DNA from 2 places in the Pseudoalteromonas sp. SG44-17 genome. Region 2 is predicted to be linked to the other one. Evidence: predicted binding sites of a transcription regulator. Region 2 holds the regulator's gene; the other holds the start of a gene.
What was found. The regulator sigma-54, encoded in region 2, starts transcription at its own class of promoters, with help from an activator protein. The targets are predictions, from matches to a motif close to GTTGGCACGNNNNTNGNNT.

Region 1 (7,928 bases), on a different contig from region 2:
ACTTGAACAAGAGCTTGGTGTTACTTTATTTGACCGCTCTACTAAGCAGGTTACTTTAACGGCTCAAGGTGAACGTTTGTTGACACAGATCAAAGTGATCTTAGAGCAAACCCAAATATTAAAAGAGCTAGCAGCAACGTCATCGTCGCCACTACAAGGTAAAGTAAGAATAGGTATTATTCCAACGATTGCACCGTATTTATTACCCACCTTACTCACCTCGATGAAAGAAGCGTTTGCTGATAGCCAATTTGCTTTTGTTGAGATGCAAACCGCGACTATATTAAGCGCACTGGATAACGGTGAGTTAGATATAGCTATATTAGCAGATGTGCCTGAACTTAAACTTTATCATACAGTTAAATTGTATAAAGAAGACTTTTTGGTCGCTATGTCAGCGCAAAATAGTTTAGCAAAACGCAGTAAAATAGCGTTAGATGAGCTACAAGAGTGCAGTTTATTGATGCTCAGCGATGGTCATTGTTTTAAAGATCAAGCCCAGCAATTTTGTTTTGCCGCTGGGGTTGATGTGTCCAATGAGTACCGAGGTAATAGCTTAGAAACCTTATTAGCATTGGTGGCTATGGATGATGGGGTAACCTTTGTGCCTAAGCTTGCGTGCACAGAGCGTGCAGGTATTAGCTACTTGCCAATCTTCCCAACTCAACAGCGAAGTGTGGTGTTGGCTTGTCGTAAACATTACCCGCATTTAGCGGGCATTGAATTACTTGCTAATTGGCTTATTGAGCACCCAAGCTTACACCAACACTTGACTAAGGCTCTAAATTAGTCAGTTCTACTACATCATTTATTTGAATATTAGGCAGTGGTTGTTGGTCAATACTGACGGCAACCGCACTTTGTTGATATACCTGCTCAACTTGTATTTGATTGAGCGTGGTGATCAGGTGTGGCATTTTATTTCCCGCAGCATCGGTTAAATAGTTATGATGTGCAATATTTAAACGTTGGCCTTTTTCAATACCATGGGCTTTGCCTAAATTAATAATTAGCTTATTGTTTTCTATATGTAGTATTTTACCTTGGGTTTCAAGGCAAGCCATTGCGGCTTGTAAGTCGTAACTAACGGTTTGGTTTATGTCAGCTATATTTTGGCCGTAATCTGAATTCCAAAATTTATCACTAAACACGTCAATAATTGCAGTTTTTTCAAATGGCCAGATAGCTTGACTGCGATAACTTTTTTGCCACATTCGCTCGTAAGTGGTGCCATCAAATAAGGCAAAATCTATTTTATATGAACGTTGGTAGGTTTCGTCCTGCCAAAAAGCATAACTGTTATTGAGTTTATCGCCATTTGAGATATCAACAATTTGACTTAACAATACATACTGAGAATTACTGCGGCTCGATATTTCTTCTAATAGGGCATTACTGTAATCGTATTGTTGATTAAAAAATTCGCCAACGCGGATCGGAAAGTTAAAATAGGCAGTTGGTTTAGCATTCATAGCTGATTGATTTAACGTTTTGTAGAGTGCTTCGCTGGTGGCTTTGTTAATGTCAAATATTTGACCCATCTTCGCTTGTTCGCGATTATTTAATTGTGTTTGGGTGATCGCAACAAATTTAGTAAATTGGTTCGCAGGGCAGTGTTCTTGTTGAGGGAAGATATCTAAGCGCAAAGTAATTGCAAATTGATCGGCTTTACGATCTTCGCTGATCATCTCTATTTTTTGAATTTCGCCATGGCTGTTTATTTTTAGCTGATCTTGAGTTAACACCCCATCTACTAAGGTTTGCATTGAGCTAACGCGTGCCCCTGAGAACACTAAAGCTTGGGTGATAGCATCTTTTATTGCCGCCGATTTTGCCGCACTTATGTCATCATTTTTAATGCTTGCATGGCCGGTTGATTCATACCATTGAGCAACTGTATGGGAGGGAAATAGGCTAATACTCAGCCAACTGCTGGCGATTACTACCATTGATAAAATTCGCTTCATTACCCTGACCCCATGAATATACATTTGCTATTAATAGTGACAGAGCAAGGACTGTACCAATTGTTTTGTAAGGTTGCTTTAAAACCGTCATAGCAGTTAATTATGGCATTGATCGTGCATTGAGTTAGTTATTAATGTCTCTTTTAAAGCGTGAGAAAAGCCATGCGTATTGTGATTTCAATTTGTATATTAGCAAGCTTAGGTCTAGCTGGCTGTAGCAGTATTTTTGATAAACATGTGGAATATAAGTATATTGAGCCAGATAACTACCCAATTCTAAAAGCCGTGGGTTATGCGCCGATCAGTGCGCAACCGGGTGATAACCAATCACAACGCTCATTAATGGCGATTAAAGCATCAAAACTAGAAGCGTATCGTGAGCTTGCAGAGCAAGTATATGGGCAAAAAATTACCGCAGGTACCACAGTGCAAGGCAGTATTGCACAAAACGATCACTTGCAAGGGCAAGTACAAGGGATTATTAAAGGCGCACAAGTAATTAAAACCTATGCCGTAGGTGATACCTATGCCACTGAGTTACAACTTGATATGAAGCGGGTGCATGATTTATACATAGGTGAAATTAAACCACGCGAAGTTAAAAAAGTAACTTATTACTAAAACGCTTGATATAATAAATTCGTTGTTATTTACGTTAGTAACTAACAAAATACACGCTAAAATATCTCACAGTGAATACTTCAGTGCTATGCTTTATTTAATGTTTTTTATTGAATAAAGCTTGTGGCACGTAAAAAATAACTCGGTTTTTATTAATATACTTATGGTCGCGTCAGTGAGCGTTTTACACTTTGGCTGCGTGCTTTTGCGAAAGTTTAGTAACTGCCCGTTACTGCATTTTGCGCTATTGTTTATATTAGTTACCAGTGTGGTTTTTGCCGATCGTCTCCCCAGCCAATTTAATGTCTTTTTAGAAAAAATGAACCTGCAATTTGGACCAACGCGCTTAGCGATAGCACGTAATTGGCAAACGATGTTGGTTCAGTCACAGAATCAAACTGGCAATAAAAGTATCTAGCGAAAGGTAGTTATAAATGCAGGGTAGATCAATTAATCAGAAGTAGGCACAGGTGAAGCTCAAAGAAGGGGTTATGCTTTTAAGTTATGGACGATTTTACTGTTACCGTGAACAACACTACCACCTTGGTCATATGTTGTAGAGGTTGGCACACCAATTAAAATGTCTTTTAATTGTTTGACGGTTAATTGTGCATGGTGGGCTGCATGAGCATTAACATCATTTTTCTTTTTACATGACTCTAATAATTTACGCACATCACTAATTAAGTTTGTCACTTCGTCAGATTCAACGTCATTATTTGCAAGTAAGGTTTTGAGCTCTTTGTCTAAAGTTTGAATTTGACTCAAAAAGGCGAGTTTTTGTTTCGCGACATCTTTTAGACCCTCACCACGACGGGAAGCTATAGCGGTTAATTCATCTTCTAAGATATCAGCAAGGGATGTTAAGCAATTTAGCTGCATAACAAGTTTAGAACTGATCAGACTGTTGTGATCAGCCATACACATCAAACTCAAATGCAGCGATATTTTTTGCTAACTTTTCAGCATCAATCTGATATTTACCTTCAGTAATTGCTTTTTTTAGCTCAGCCACTTTGTTGCTATCAAAACCTGAAGACTGCTGTGCTTTGTCTTGCAAAGATTTTAACTGTTGCGCTTGTGGTGTTAAGCTTACTGAATCAGCAGTCGCTTTTGGCGTAGTTGCTTGCGCAGTATTAGCATTATTGTTTTGTAAATCAACTTTTTGCTGTTTTGCATTGGTCAACACATTAGCCTGTTGCTGACCTTTATTTACTTGGCTTACCATGATTTCAACCTATACATTATCCAACACATGCCTTGTTATCGGCAACCGTGCTAGAAACTTTAGCATAAATACGAAAGTTTAAATAATTACCTGCACAGACTCAACACCGTCAACACGGGCATTTAAAACTTTCCCTGATTTTGCATTTTTAACTTTTACTTGCTCCCCTAAAGTACCATCTTCTAGGGCTAAACCGGAAGTTTTTATTTTCAATCCTCGAATTATTGCGAAAATAGTGACATTATCCCCTTTGCAGACCATACAGATTTGATTTAAAGCAACAGGGTAACCACTGCGGATATTGCGTTTGCTGCGGCTACCAATCAACAGTTCTTCATCTTGTAAGTACTGTGCTCTTACGAAATGTTTTGGTTTCATAATCAAACGTAAATGATGGGGTTCGATAACTTCACCCCGACTTAAATTTTCAGTGGCTATAATCACAGGGGATAGTTCAATCATACGTACATGAACATATTGACTCCAACCATTTAGGTCATCACATTTTATTTGTACGGTTATTTGGCGATTAAATGGCGGCTCAGTAGGAATATTAAATGCAAGGTCGCTGTTGCAGCCACGATCTGGGATCCGGCTATCCAATGTTAAGGCGTTGAGTTCCTTATCATCGGCAGTATTAGGGTCTAGTTGATCATAGACATGAGATACAGCAAGTTCTTGCAATTGTTCTTTGCTATATGTTTGCGCATACAGTGGAGTTACTAGGCATAAGCTAGCAAGAAAATAAAAAACACTGTATCTTCGGCTTTTTTTTAACAAACTCATAATGTTTCGACTATGCTTATGGTTGAAAACAGGGTATAAATATTTAGCGTCAATAAACAGACGCTCCCGTGTAGTTATGTAGCTTTACAGAAAGAAAGCAATTATTGTTCCGTTCTTATTCGCTTTCTTCAGGAGATTGAAATGGCAGGCATTTTAGACTCAGTTAACCAACGCACTCAATTGGTTGGGCAAAACCGTCTTGAATTATTATTATTCAAGCTAAGAGGGCGGCAGCGCTTTGGCATCAATGTGTTTAAAGTGAGAGAAGTACTGCAATGCCCTCCTTTGACAAACATGCCAAAGTCAAATGCGTATATAAGAGGTGTCGCACATATACGCGGGCAAACTATTTCTGTTATCGATTTATCGATGGCCGTGGGTGGTCCTGCGATCGAAAATATTAAAGATAGTTTTATAATCATTGCTGAATATAACCGTTCCGTACAAGGGTTTTTGGTTGGTGGCGTTGAGCGAATTGTTAATATGAATTGGGAAAAAATAATGCCGCCACCGTCAGGGGCTGGCAGATATTCATATTTAACTGCAGTGACAGAAATTGAAAACGAGTTAGTCGAAATTCTTGATGTAGAAAAAATATTAAACGAAATTTGCCCGGTGAATACCGAAGTCAGTGCTGCAATAGCTAATGATGGTGAAATTCAAAAAGACTTAGGTGAGCGCATTGTGTTTATTGCCGATGACTCTGCCGTTGCTCGTAATCAAGTCAAACGTGCATTAGAGCCGTTAGGCGTGCAAACAGAGCTGGCTAAAAATGGTAAAGAAGCATTAATACGCCTTCGTGAGATTGCTGCACTTGATTGTAAGCATGATATTACCGAGCGAGTAGGATTGTTGATTTCTGATGTTGAAATGCCAGAAATGGATGGTTATACCCTAACCGCTGAAATAAAAGCAGATCCAAAGTTAGCCCCCTTACATGTTATTTTACATACATCGCTCAGTGGTGTATTCAATCAAGCGATGATTGAAAAAGTGGGTGCTGATGACTTTATAGCTAAGTTCAATCCGGATGAGTTAGCTACAGCAGTGAAAAAATGGGTTCATTGTGACTAATTTGAAAAGGCGGTGTTACTTTGGAAAATAAGCATTTACAGCAAAGCGAGTACGATCAGTTTCGCTCTTTTTTAGAGCAACAATGTGGCATTGTTCTGGGAGATAATAAGCTTTATTTAGTCAAAAGCAGGCTTGCTCCGCTAATGGTTCGTTTTAATGTTGAATCATTGTCACAATTGGTTAGTAAAACACTGAGTCCGCATGAGCGGCAGTTACGTGCCGCAGTCGTTGATGCTATGACGACCAATGAAACTTTATGGTTTCGGGATCAATACCCGTTTGAACTATTGCAAAGTAAGTTATTTCCGGAACATAAAGAGTTACGTCGTCCGTTGAAAATTTGGTCTGCGGCAAGTTCCTCTGGACAAGAGCCATATTCTATTGCTATGTCGGTTGCTGAGTTTCAAGCTAAACAGCCGGGTGTATTAAAAATGGGCGCGCAGATAATCGGCACTGATATTTCTAATACTATGTTAGATATGTGTAAGCATGCAGAATATGACTCCCTTGCTCTAGCTAGAGGGTTGTCGGTAGAGCGCAGGAAAAAGTTCTTTAAAGATAGTGGCAACGGCATGGCGCAAGTAAACGACTCAATAAAAAAATTAGTGAGTTTTAGACATCTTAACTTATTAGATTCATACGCGCTAATGGGCAAGTTTGATATTATTTTTTGCCGCAACGTGCTGATTTATTTCGCACCAGAGGTTAAAGCCAAAATTATTGCTCAGTTTGCTCAAGCACTAAATCCTAAAGGGTATTTATTTTTAGGCGCATCAGAGTCTATGTCAGGGTTAAGTGACGAATTTGACATGGTACGCTGTAATCCAGGTATTATTTATCAAAAGAAATAGCTTACCAGCGTATTTAACGCGCTAAAACACAAGTTACTCAAATCTCATCGGTGGTAAAACCGAATCTTGAATACTATAAAACGATGTGGCTCCACATCGTTTTTCTTTTTAAATCAAATGATTAAACGAACCATAAAACATCAACTTAATTGGCTCAACTTTTGCATTAATCATCTTAAGTCAATTTTTTGGAGATGGTTATGGCTATCAGTTTTGATAAAGCATTTGGGGTTCATCCTCATGCAATGTTGATCCGTTCGCAACGTGCTGAGTTATTAGCAACCAATATCGCTAATGCTGATACGCCGGGCTATAAAGCGAAAGACATCGACTTTGCCTCAGCATTGAAAGCGGCAAAAAGCCACCAACAATGCGGCAATAACATGGTAACAACTAACCCAAACCACATTGCCGGTGGCAGTCGTTATGTTGGTAATAGTGAAATGTTTCGCTCGCCAAATCAAGCAGATACAGGTGATGGCAACTCGGTTGATATACAAGTGGAACGAAACTTGTATACAAAGAACTCATTAGAGTATCAGGCAAGCCTGCAATTTATGAGTAGTAAAATTAAAGGCCTTAAAAAAGCCCTCGGTAGTCAAGGAGCCTAAGCATGAGTTTATATAACGTTTTTGATATTTCAGGTAGTGGTATGAGTGCGCAAAATGTGCGTTTGAACACAACCGCGAGTAATATTTCAAATGCTAATAGCATTAGCTCAAGCCAAGACAAAACTTACCGGGCGCGCCACCCTGTTTTTGCAGCTGAACTGATGAAAGCATCAGAATCAAGCGGTAATGTTCAGGGGTCGTCTGTTGGCGTTAAAGTGTTAGGTATTGTAGAGAGTAATAAACCATTACAAATTGAATATAACCCTAATCATCCTAGTGCGGATGAAAACGGTTATATCTACAAACCTAACGTTAATGTCGTTGAAGAAATGGCTAATATGATTTCTGCCTCACGCTCTTATCAAACCAATGTGCAAGTTGCTGATGCAGCGAAGCAAATGTTAAGTAAAACACTGTTGCTTGGGCAGCGGTAATTGAGGAAAGATTATGAGTAACGATATCAGCAGCACATCGTCAACTTATTTAGATTCGATTAAGTGGCAAGATAAACAGGTTAGCAGTGATAAGAAAAGTGATGCGTTAACCCAAGAAGATTTCTTCTCATTGTTAACACAGCAACTGTCGTTTCAAGATCCCAGCAAACCAGCTGACAATGATCAAATGATCGCGCAGATGACAAGTTTCACCATGGCTGAAGGTATCTCAAACCTTAATAGTAATTTTCAGTCATTAGCCGCATCGATGACATCTAACTCAGCACTACAAGCATCGACTTTAGTGGGTAAACAAGCATTACTAGAGTCTAATACATTAGACCTAAACGATGTTG
Region 2 (7,928 bases):
GTAGTACTTCCCCTAGATCATCGTGACTCATGTCCTCAGTTGCCGCAGCGATGTGCTTCGGCTCCATTTGGGCAATGATCCCTAAACGAACATCTTCTGATAGTTCTTCAAGTACGTCACCTTGTACATCTGGATCAACCAGTTGCCATAATAAGGTACGAATCTTATGCGGGGATGACTCGAGTAATAATGCGGTGTCACACGGAGCTGTTTTTGCCAACATACGCCTTACTTGAACAAATTGACCACTGTTAAGTGACTTGGTCACTTGTTTTAGTTGTTGTAGTGGGTAATCTTGTTCAAAAGCTTCTGGCATTGGCGTCCTTAAAAAATTAATACACTTGATAGGTAGGGTAACTGTTGTCGATAATTAACGCGCTTGGTCTGTTTAATTAACGACTTTATTCAGTTTAACGCAATTTAGTGGTACTGACTACGAGCTATTCTTGTTCGTTAAAGCGTTGTGCGATCAACTCACCAATTGCTGCAAGAGCAGGTTCAGCGTCCGGGCCCTCACATACAACTTTAACTTCTTTGCCTTGGCTACTTTCTAATAGCATTAAGCCCAGTACGCTGTCGCCTGCGGCTTGTTTGTCATCTTGATGAAGTGTGATGCTGGCATCAAACTGCACGGCTAATTGCGCTAATACGCTGGCTGCGCGAGCATGTAAACCGAGTTTGTTTTTTATTAAAAATGTATCTTCTAAGCGCATCAACATTCCTTACTGTAAACGTGAGTTGTTATTCTTGTTCACGATGGCGAATTTTCACATTACTGTGGCTCATCGAGAAGCTTTCACCTATAGTTTGCGCTAGATAAACTGAGCGATGTTGACCACCGGTGCAACCAATAGCAATTGTTAAGTAACTGCGGTTATTACGTTCTAAGTGCGGTAACCAAGTTTGTACAAAGGTTTGGATCTGCCAAGTGAATTTTTGCACGATACTGTGACTGGCTAAATAATCTTTTACTGGTTGATCCAGGCCTGTGAGCGGTTTTAACTCAGGCTCCCAGTGTGGATTAGGTAAAAAACGTGCATCAAATACATAATCGGCTTCTTTTGGAATACCATGCTTAAAACCAAATGATTCAAAGGTGATGATTAGTTTTTTATCTTTTTTCCCTAAAATCTTTTCACGGATTGACTCAGCAAGCTGGTGGACACTGAGATCTGTGGTATCAAGCATGAAATCAGCACGAGTAGTTAATACATCAAGCAACACTTTTTCTTGCTTGATGGCTAAATCCAGTGGCAAAGAGTCCAAAGATAATGGGTGTAAGCGGCGGGTTTCAGAAAATCGCTTGATCAAGGTTTGATCATCACTGTCTAAATAAAATAGCGTCGGATTTGCAAAGCCAGGCAAGTATTCAAGAATGTCGTTAAATTCTTCCTGCTCCTTCGGTAAATTACGAACATCGATACTGACGGCTATTTTGTCGTAATTATCAGAGACACTGCGTACTAATGACGGTAATAAGTTAACTGGAATATTATCTACACAATAATAGCCAAGATCTTCTACTACACGTAAAGCAACAGATTTACCTGAGCCAGAACGCCCACTGATGATGATTAACTCCATGTAAATTCTCCTTCATTTAATACCAATTTTATTAAAAACATGCTCATTCTTGCTTGTTAAATAACCCACTAACTTTGTTTAAAATTATTTATATAGAACAACTATATAAATAATTTCCACCTTGTTCTAGAGCTATTTCCCTGTTGCAATAATTACTCTCTAATTCAATACAATTGGTATGACTACGATTGAGCTGCAATTACATGATACAAATCTTGGTCTGTTTTTGCGCTACGTAGTTGTTTACAAAAATCTTTGTTATTGAGTTTATCAGCAATTGTGGCTAACGTCTTCAAATGAAGTTGGCTGTCACCATCTGGTACGATGAGGGCTACAAATATATCAACTGGGCGATTATCAATCGCATCAAAATCAACCGGTGATTCACTCACTAAAATTATTGCTAGCGGGTTTTCAACACCACTCATACGGCCATGAGGGATAGCAATACCACGACCAATACCGGTACTACCTAGTTTTTCTCTCGATAGTAGTGCGTTGAGGATTTCTTGTTGTGATAGCTGAGGGAGTTGTTCATGAGCCAATTGGCTTATAAATTCAATGATCCGTTTTTTGCTATTAAAAAGGACCGCAGCTTTACTGCAGTCCTGACAAATAAGTGAGCTTAATTTCATAGTGTTAGTGTCGAGCGTGCTTCTCTTTGTGTTTAATTACTTGACGATCAAGTTTATCGATTAGTCCGTCAATAGCTGCATACATGTCTTGGTGCTCAGTCGAGGCAAATAATTCAGCGCCACTGACATGTAATGTGGCCTCTGCTTTTTGGCTTAGTTTTTCTACATCAAGAATAACATGGACATTATTGATATGATCAAAATGCCTTTCAAGCTTGGCAAACTTATTGTTTACATAGTCTCTTAATGAATCAGTAATTTCTACGTGACGACCAGTTAAATTTAGTTGCATAAGCATTTTCCTCTTGTGATTTTACGCCTTAAATCAAACTTTTACGTTGATTTGACGGTGGAATAGCCAGCGACTCGCGGTATTTTGCAATAGTCCGTCTAGCTACTTTGATACCTTGCTCTGCCAATATATCTGCAATCTTACTATCACTCAATGGTTTCGCTGAGTTTTCTGCACTGATCAATTTTCTGATCAATGCTCGAATAGCTGTCGAAGAGCATTCGCCGCCGTTCTCAGTGCTTACATGACTTGAGAAAAAATACTTTAACTCAAAAATACCACGGGGGGTATGCATGTACTTTTGTGTCGTTACGCGAGAGATTGTTGATTCGTGCATCTCAACCATTTCAGCAACGTCGTTTAGTACCATAGGTCGCATTGCTTCAGGGCCATGCTCAAAGAATCCCTGCTGTTGTTTTACAATGCAGTTAGTTACTTTGAGTAACGTCTCGTTACGACTTTCTAGGCTTTTAATAAACCATTTAGCTTCTTGCAAATGCGAGCGTATAAATTGGCTGTCAGTGCTTGATTTTACTGAGCGTGACATTGCCGCATATTGGCTGTTCACTCTAATTTTTGGCATGCTGTCTGGATTAAGTTCAACCACCCAGCGACCTTTAATTTTTTTCACCGAAACATCAGGTATAACATACTCTGACTCTTCGCGTACTATAGTATCCGCAGGCTTTGGGTTAAGGCTGTGGATCAGTGTCATTACTTCTTTCAGCTCATCTTCTTTAAGCTTAGTCTTTTTCATCAAAGTGCGATAGTCACGACTAGCTAATAAATCGATATGATCAGTTAAAATCATTTTAGTCTCGCTAATCCAAGGAGTTGCAGGATCAAATTGATTTAATTGAATACATAAACATTCTTGTAGGCTGCGCGCAGCAATACCAACAGGGTCAAATAACTGAATGCGTTTTAACACTGCTTGCACTTCGTCGAGTTCGATTTCTTCTTCGTTATTACCTTGATTTAAGCTCTCTGCGATGTCTTCGCAGCTCAAGGTTAAAATACCTGAATCGTCAACAGCTTCAACAATCGCAATGGCAATGGCTTCATCGGTTGGACTAAAAGGTGTGAGCTGTAATTGCCACATCAGATATTCGTGCAGGGTTTCAGTTGAAGCACCTTGATAAATTGACTCATCTTCAGGCATTGGGCCGGATGACGTATTTGGCGCAGCACTCATGTATTCGTCCCAGGTGACGTCCATAGCCATTTCGTCACTTAAAGTCTCTTTGCTTAATGCTTCGCTACTTTCTTGTTCATATTCGCTGGGCTTGTCGTCTGCTGATGCACTAACGGTTAAGTCATCGTTGTCTTGTTTTTGTTCGTTTTTACCAGCCGTGTCGTCTGAATATTCATGCTCTTCTAGCTCTAACAATGGATTGCTGTCGAGTGCTTCTTGAATTTCTTGCTGGAGATCCAATGTACTGAGTTGCAATAAGCGAATTGCTTGTTGCAGCTGTGGTGTCATTGTAAGTTGCTGGCCCATGCGCAGCTGGAGTGATTGCCTCATGTATCTCTAACAATCCTTTTATTGTTATCATCGTTAAGTCTAGCAGATACTTAGCCGAGCGTGGCTTTATAGCCTAAATTGCTCGCCCAGGTAAACATCGCGGACTGTTTGGTCGGCAAGTACATGCTCAGGGGTACCTGATGCAATTAACTCCCCATGAGAAACTATGTAGGCTTTTTCACAAACATCAAGGGTTTCTCGTACATTGTGGTCGGTAATAAGTACGCCAATACCACGGTTTTTAAGGTGTTCAATAATCTTCTTTATATCTAACACTGAAATAGGATCAACGCCAGCAAAAGGCTCATCAAGTAAGATAAATTTTGGATTTGCGGCTAAAGCGCGTGCAATTTCAACTCGACGACGTTCACCACCAGATAATGCCATACCTTGGCTGTCGCGAATATGTTGAATGCTAAACTCATCAAGTAAGCTGTCTAGTGCTTCTTCTCTGGCTTGTTTATTCAGCTCTTTACGAGTTTCTAAAATAGCCATCAGGTTTTGATAAACAGTTAACTTACGAAAGATGGATGATTCTTGTGGTAAGTAGCCAATCCCTAACCGTGCGCGACTGTGCATTGGCAGTAAAGTGATGTCATTATCATCAATACTTATTTTACCTTTGTCGCTAGGTACTAAACCCACAATCATATAAAAAGTGGTGGTTTTACCTGCGCCATTAGGACCCAGTAAGCCAACAATGCTGCCTGCGCTAACTTCTAAACCCACGCTTTTTACAACTTGGCGACCTTTATAGCTTTTTGCTAAAAATTCAGCTTTTAATATACTCATGGCTGCCCTTTAGGTTTGTCTTTTTTACTGTCAACAGGTACCAAAATAGTGTGTACGCGATCGTTTGAGCTTGCGCCTTTTTCAGCACTGATCAGCTGTTGGTCCATATCATAGGTAATGCTTTTGGCATTAATTTTTTGACCTGCTTGAGTGACTTGTGCATTACCAATTAACGTTAAATAGCGCTTGGCGACATCGTAACGGACTTCATCAGCACTGGCGCTCATTATTGTGCCATCAGTTTGTTTTTCTTCAAAGTAAGCAGGGTTACCAGTTGCAACAAGCAATTGTTTGTTATTGCCTAAATCTTCGCGCTTATGGACTTCAAGTCGATCCGCTTTGATACGGCGGTTACCATGAATGATTTCAACATTTTTTTCAAAAATACCGATATTATCTTTCAGTTGGGCAAGCTGCTTTTCAGCACTGATAGAGACTTGATCCGCAGGTGGTGCCGTATTTTCAGCAAAGCTTGCAAAGGCAATGAATAAGCTTGGTATCACAAGCAAGTGAGCAAATTTATTGGTCATAATATATGGTTCGCGTATGGTTAATTAGTTCTACCACTTCGGCTTTTAAGTCGGCATGGAGGCCGCGCCCAGTGATCTTTAAATTTGGTCCGATTAATTCAACTGGTTGTTCTGAACTCATGGTTTGTAGTTCAATATCAACCTGAATATTATCTGCGTTTATATGTTCAATCATGGCATTATTGGTCAGGTTTTTAGCAACCACATTACCTTCTAAAATTAATTGATGATTTTCATATAGGGTGGCTTCATCGGCATTAATTTGCCACGTTTGCTGTTGATTATAGAGTGTAAAAATAGGTTGTTCAAAGTAAGTAAACCCTAACTGTTGGTAAAGTTCCATTTTTGCAGCTGTTACTTTGTGGCTAATTTTACCTTGTTCATCAAACGCGGTTTGTTTTAATGCCACCGCAGTATAATCAGGTTTTGCTATTATATCTTCTTGGTTTTGTTTTATGGCAGTGCTTTGATAAAAATACGGATACCACAGCCATACCATACAGCCGACAAATAATACGCATAATATTAAACGCGCACTATTCATGAGCTTGTGCCTTCGCTAGTTAATGATTTACCATTTTCGAGCATTAATAAATCAGTGAGTTCACGCACCGCTCCAAAACCACCAGGGAGCATGGTTGTATAATGTGAAACTCGCTTGATCAAGGGGTGAGCATCATTTACTGCCACCGCAAAACCAACTAATTCCATTACCGGCAAGTCAGGCCCGTCATCGCCTATGTAAGCGATTTGTTCATCGCTTAACTGCAATTTATCTTTGAGCTGTTGATAAGCTTGCAACTTGTTTTCTTGACCTTGGTAAATATGCGGTACTGTCAGGCTAGTCATCCGTTGCTGAACTATCTGTGAATGACGACCGGTGATCACGGCAACTTCAAAACCGCTATTGATCAGTGCTTTGATACCAAAACCATCTTTAGTATTAAACGCTTTGAGTTCTTCACCTTGATTGCCAAGATAAATGCGGCCATCTGAAAACACCCCGTCGATATCACAGATCAGGAGTTTGATTTTTTGTGCTCGCTCGCTCGCATCATCTGAAAGTGGCTGATATAAGTCAGCAAACTGCATTATAAAACTCCTGCTTTGAGCAAATCTTGCATATTAAGAGCACCAATAGGGTGGTGTTTATCATCAACTACAATTAAGCCATTGATACGCTTATTCTCCATAATATTGAGTGCCTCGGCGGCAAGCATATCTGCAGTTGCTGTAGTGCAAGAGCGGGTCATGACAGTGCTGATCAAAGTACTGTGAATATCCATTCGTTGCTCTAAAATTCGGCGTAAATCACCGTCAGTAAAAAGCCCTGCAAGTTGCCCTGTGTCATCAACAATGGCCGTCATACCTAAGCCCTTGGCCGACATTTCGATTAATGCATCTTTGATACATTGCTTGTCATTGATCATAGGCGTTGCTGGGCCACTGTGCATAATATCTTTTAAACACAATAGTAAACGTTTGCCTAAGCTTCCCCCTGGATGCGATAGCGCAAAGTCATCGGCAGTAAAGCCTCGGGTTTCTAACAGAGCAACGGCTATTGCATCACCCATCGCAAGCGTTGCAGTCGTGCTCGCAGTCGGGGCGAGTCCTAATGGGCAGGCCTCTTGACTTACTTTGATGCATACATGAGCATCAGCCCAATTTGCCATTGATGATTCAGGGTTACCTGTCATGGCGATCATTTTTGCGCCAATACGTTTAATAACCGGAATAATATTCAGTACTTCGCTGGTTTCGCCTGAGTTAGAAATAAGCATAACCACGTCATCACGAGTGATCATCCCTAAATCACCATGACTTGCTTCACCCGGATGGACAAAAAACGCAGGCGTGCCAGTGCTTGCCAGTGTTGCAGCAATTTTATTACCAATATGCCCAGATTTCCCCATACCGACTACTATGATCCTTCCGTGACATTGATACATCAATTGGCAAGCTTGATTAAAGTTTTCGTCTAGATATTGGGTTATATCAAGCAGTGCTTGGCGCTCTATTTCTAGCACCCGCTTACCTTGTTCAATAAAATTTAACTGCGTCATTGTGTTATCCATTTTGTGGGTAGCATTAAGCAACTTGGCTAAAAATATAACTCTGATATGCTAAAAATGCGACCAATAACAGGCCACCTTCAACTCTATTAATGCGTCTTGTACCTTTAAAGCTCAAGGACATAGCTATAAGGGCTATGGTGGCACCAATCATAATTAAGGCATCACGGTTTGCAGCTGAAGGGTCAATAATTGAAGGGTTGATAATCCCAGCCAGTGGCAACACAGCTAAAATGTTAAAGATATTTGAGCCAACAATATTACCCAGTGCTAAATCATCTTCGTTTTTTAATACCCCAGCAATACAGGCTGCCAGCTCAGGCAGACTGGTGCCAATAGCAATAATGGTTAACCCTATTACTAAATCACTTAGGCCAAAGTATTTGGCTATATCAACTGCTGAGCCAACTAAAAAATGTGAGCTGACAGGCAGTAATATCATACCAATAATTAACCAAAATAAAGCCGATTTGGTGGGCACGTTATCTGGTACGTCTT

Region 1: a site for sigma-54 is predicted at 6,676-6,694, ahead of flgB (flagellar basal body rod protein FlgB). Genes of this name have one in related genera too.

Annotation. Positions count from the first base shown of each region.
Region 1 covers NZ_JACJEV010000054.1:5,395-13,322, reverse strand. The annotation lists gene H5182_RS21210 (LysR substrate-binding domain-containing protein) at 1-790, shown strand, start outside; gene H5182_RS21205 (flagellar assembly protein FlgT) at 774-1,967, opposite strand; gene H5182_RS21200 (LPP20 family lipoprotein) at 2,130-2,588, shown strand; gene H5182_RS21195 (hypothetical protein) at 2,764-3,006, shown strand; gene flgN (flagellar protein FlgN) at 3,078-3,509, opposite strand; gene flgM (flagellar biosynthesis anti-sigma factor FlgM) at 3,502-3,816, opposite strand; gene flgA (flagellar basal body P-ring formation chaperone FlgA) at 3,895-4,602, opposite strand; gene H5182_RS21175 (chemotaxis protein) at 4,744-5,676, shown strand; gene H5182_RS21170 (protein-glutamate O-methyltransferase CheR) at 5,697-6,527, shown strand; gene flgB (flagellar basal body rod protein FlgB) at 6,728-7,138, shown strand; gene flgC (flagellar basal body rod protein FlgC) at 7,141-7,572, shown strand; gene H5182_RS21155 (flagellar hook assembly protein FlgD) at 7,586-7,928, shown strand, end outside.
Region 2 covers NZ_JACJEV010000051.1:1,099-9,026, forward strand. The annotation lists gene mgtE (magnesium transporter) at 1-316, opposite strand, end outside; gene H5182_RS20815 (HPr family phosphocarrier protein) at 441-713, opposite strand; gene rapZ (RNase adapter RapZ) at 742-1,584, opposite strand; gene ptsN (PTS IIA-like nitrogen regulatory protein PtsN) at 1,767-2,219, opposite strand; gene hpf (ribosome hibernation promoting factor) at 2,224-2,511, opposite strand; gene H5182_RS20835 (RNA polymerase factor sigma-54) at 2,540-4,036, opposite strand; gene lptB (LPS export ABC transporter ATP-binding protein) at 4,103-4,828, opposite strand; gene lptA (lipopolysaccharide transport periplasmic protein LptA) at 4,825-5,358, opposite strand; gene lptC (LPS export ABC transporter periplasmic protein LptC) at 5,348-5,902, opposite strand; gene kdsC (3-deoxy-manno-octulosonate-8-phosphatase KdsC) at 5,899-6,450, opposite strand; gene H5182_RS20860 (KpsF/GutQ family sugar-phosphate isomerase) at 6,450-7,421, opposite strand; gene H5182_RS20865 (calcium/sodium antiporter) at 7,447-7,928, opposite strand, start outside.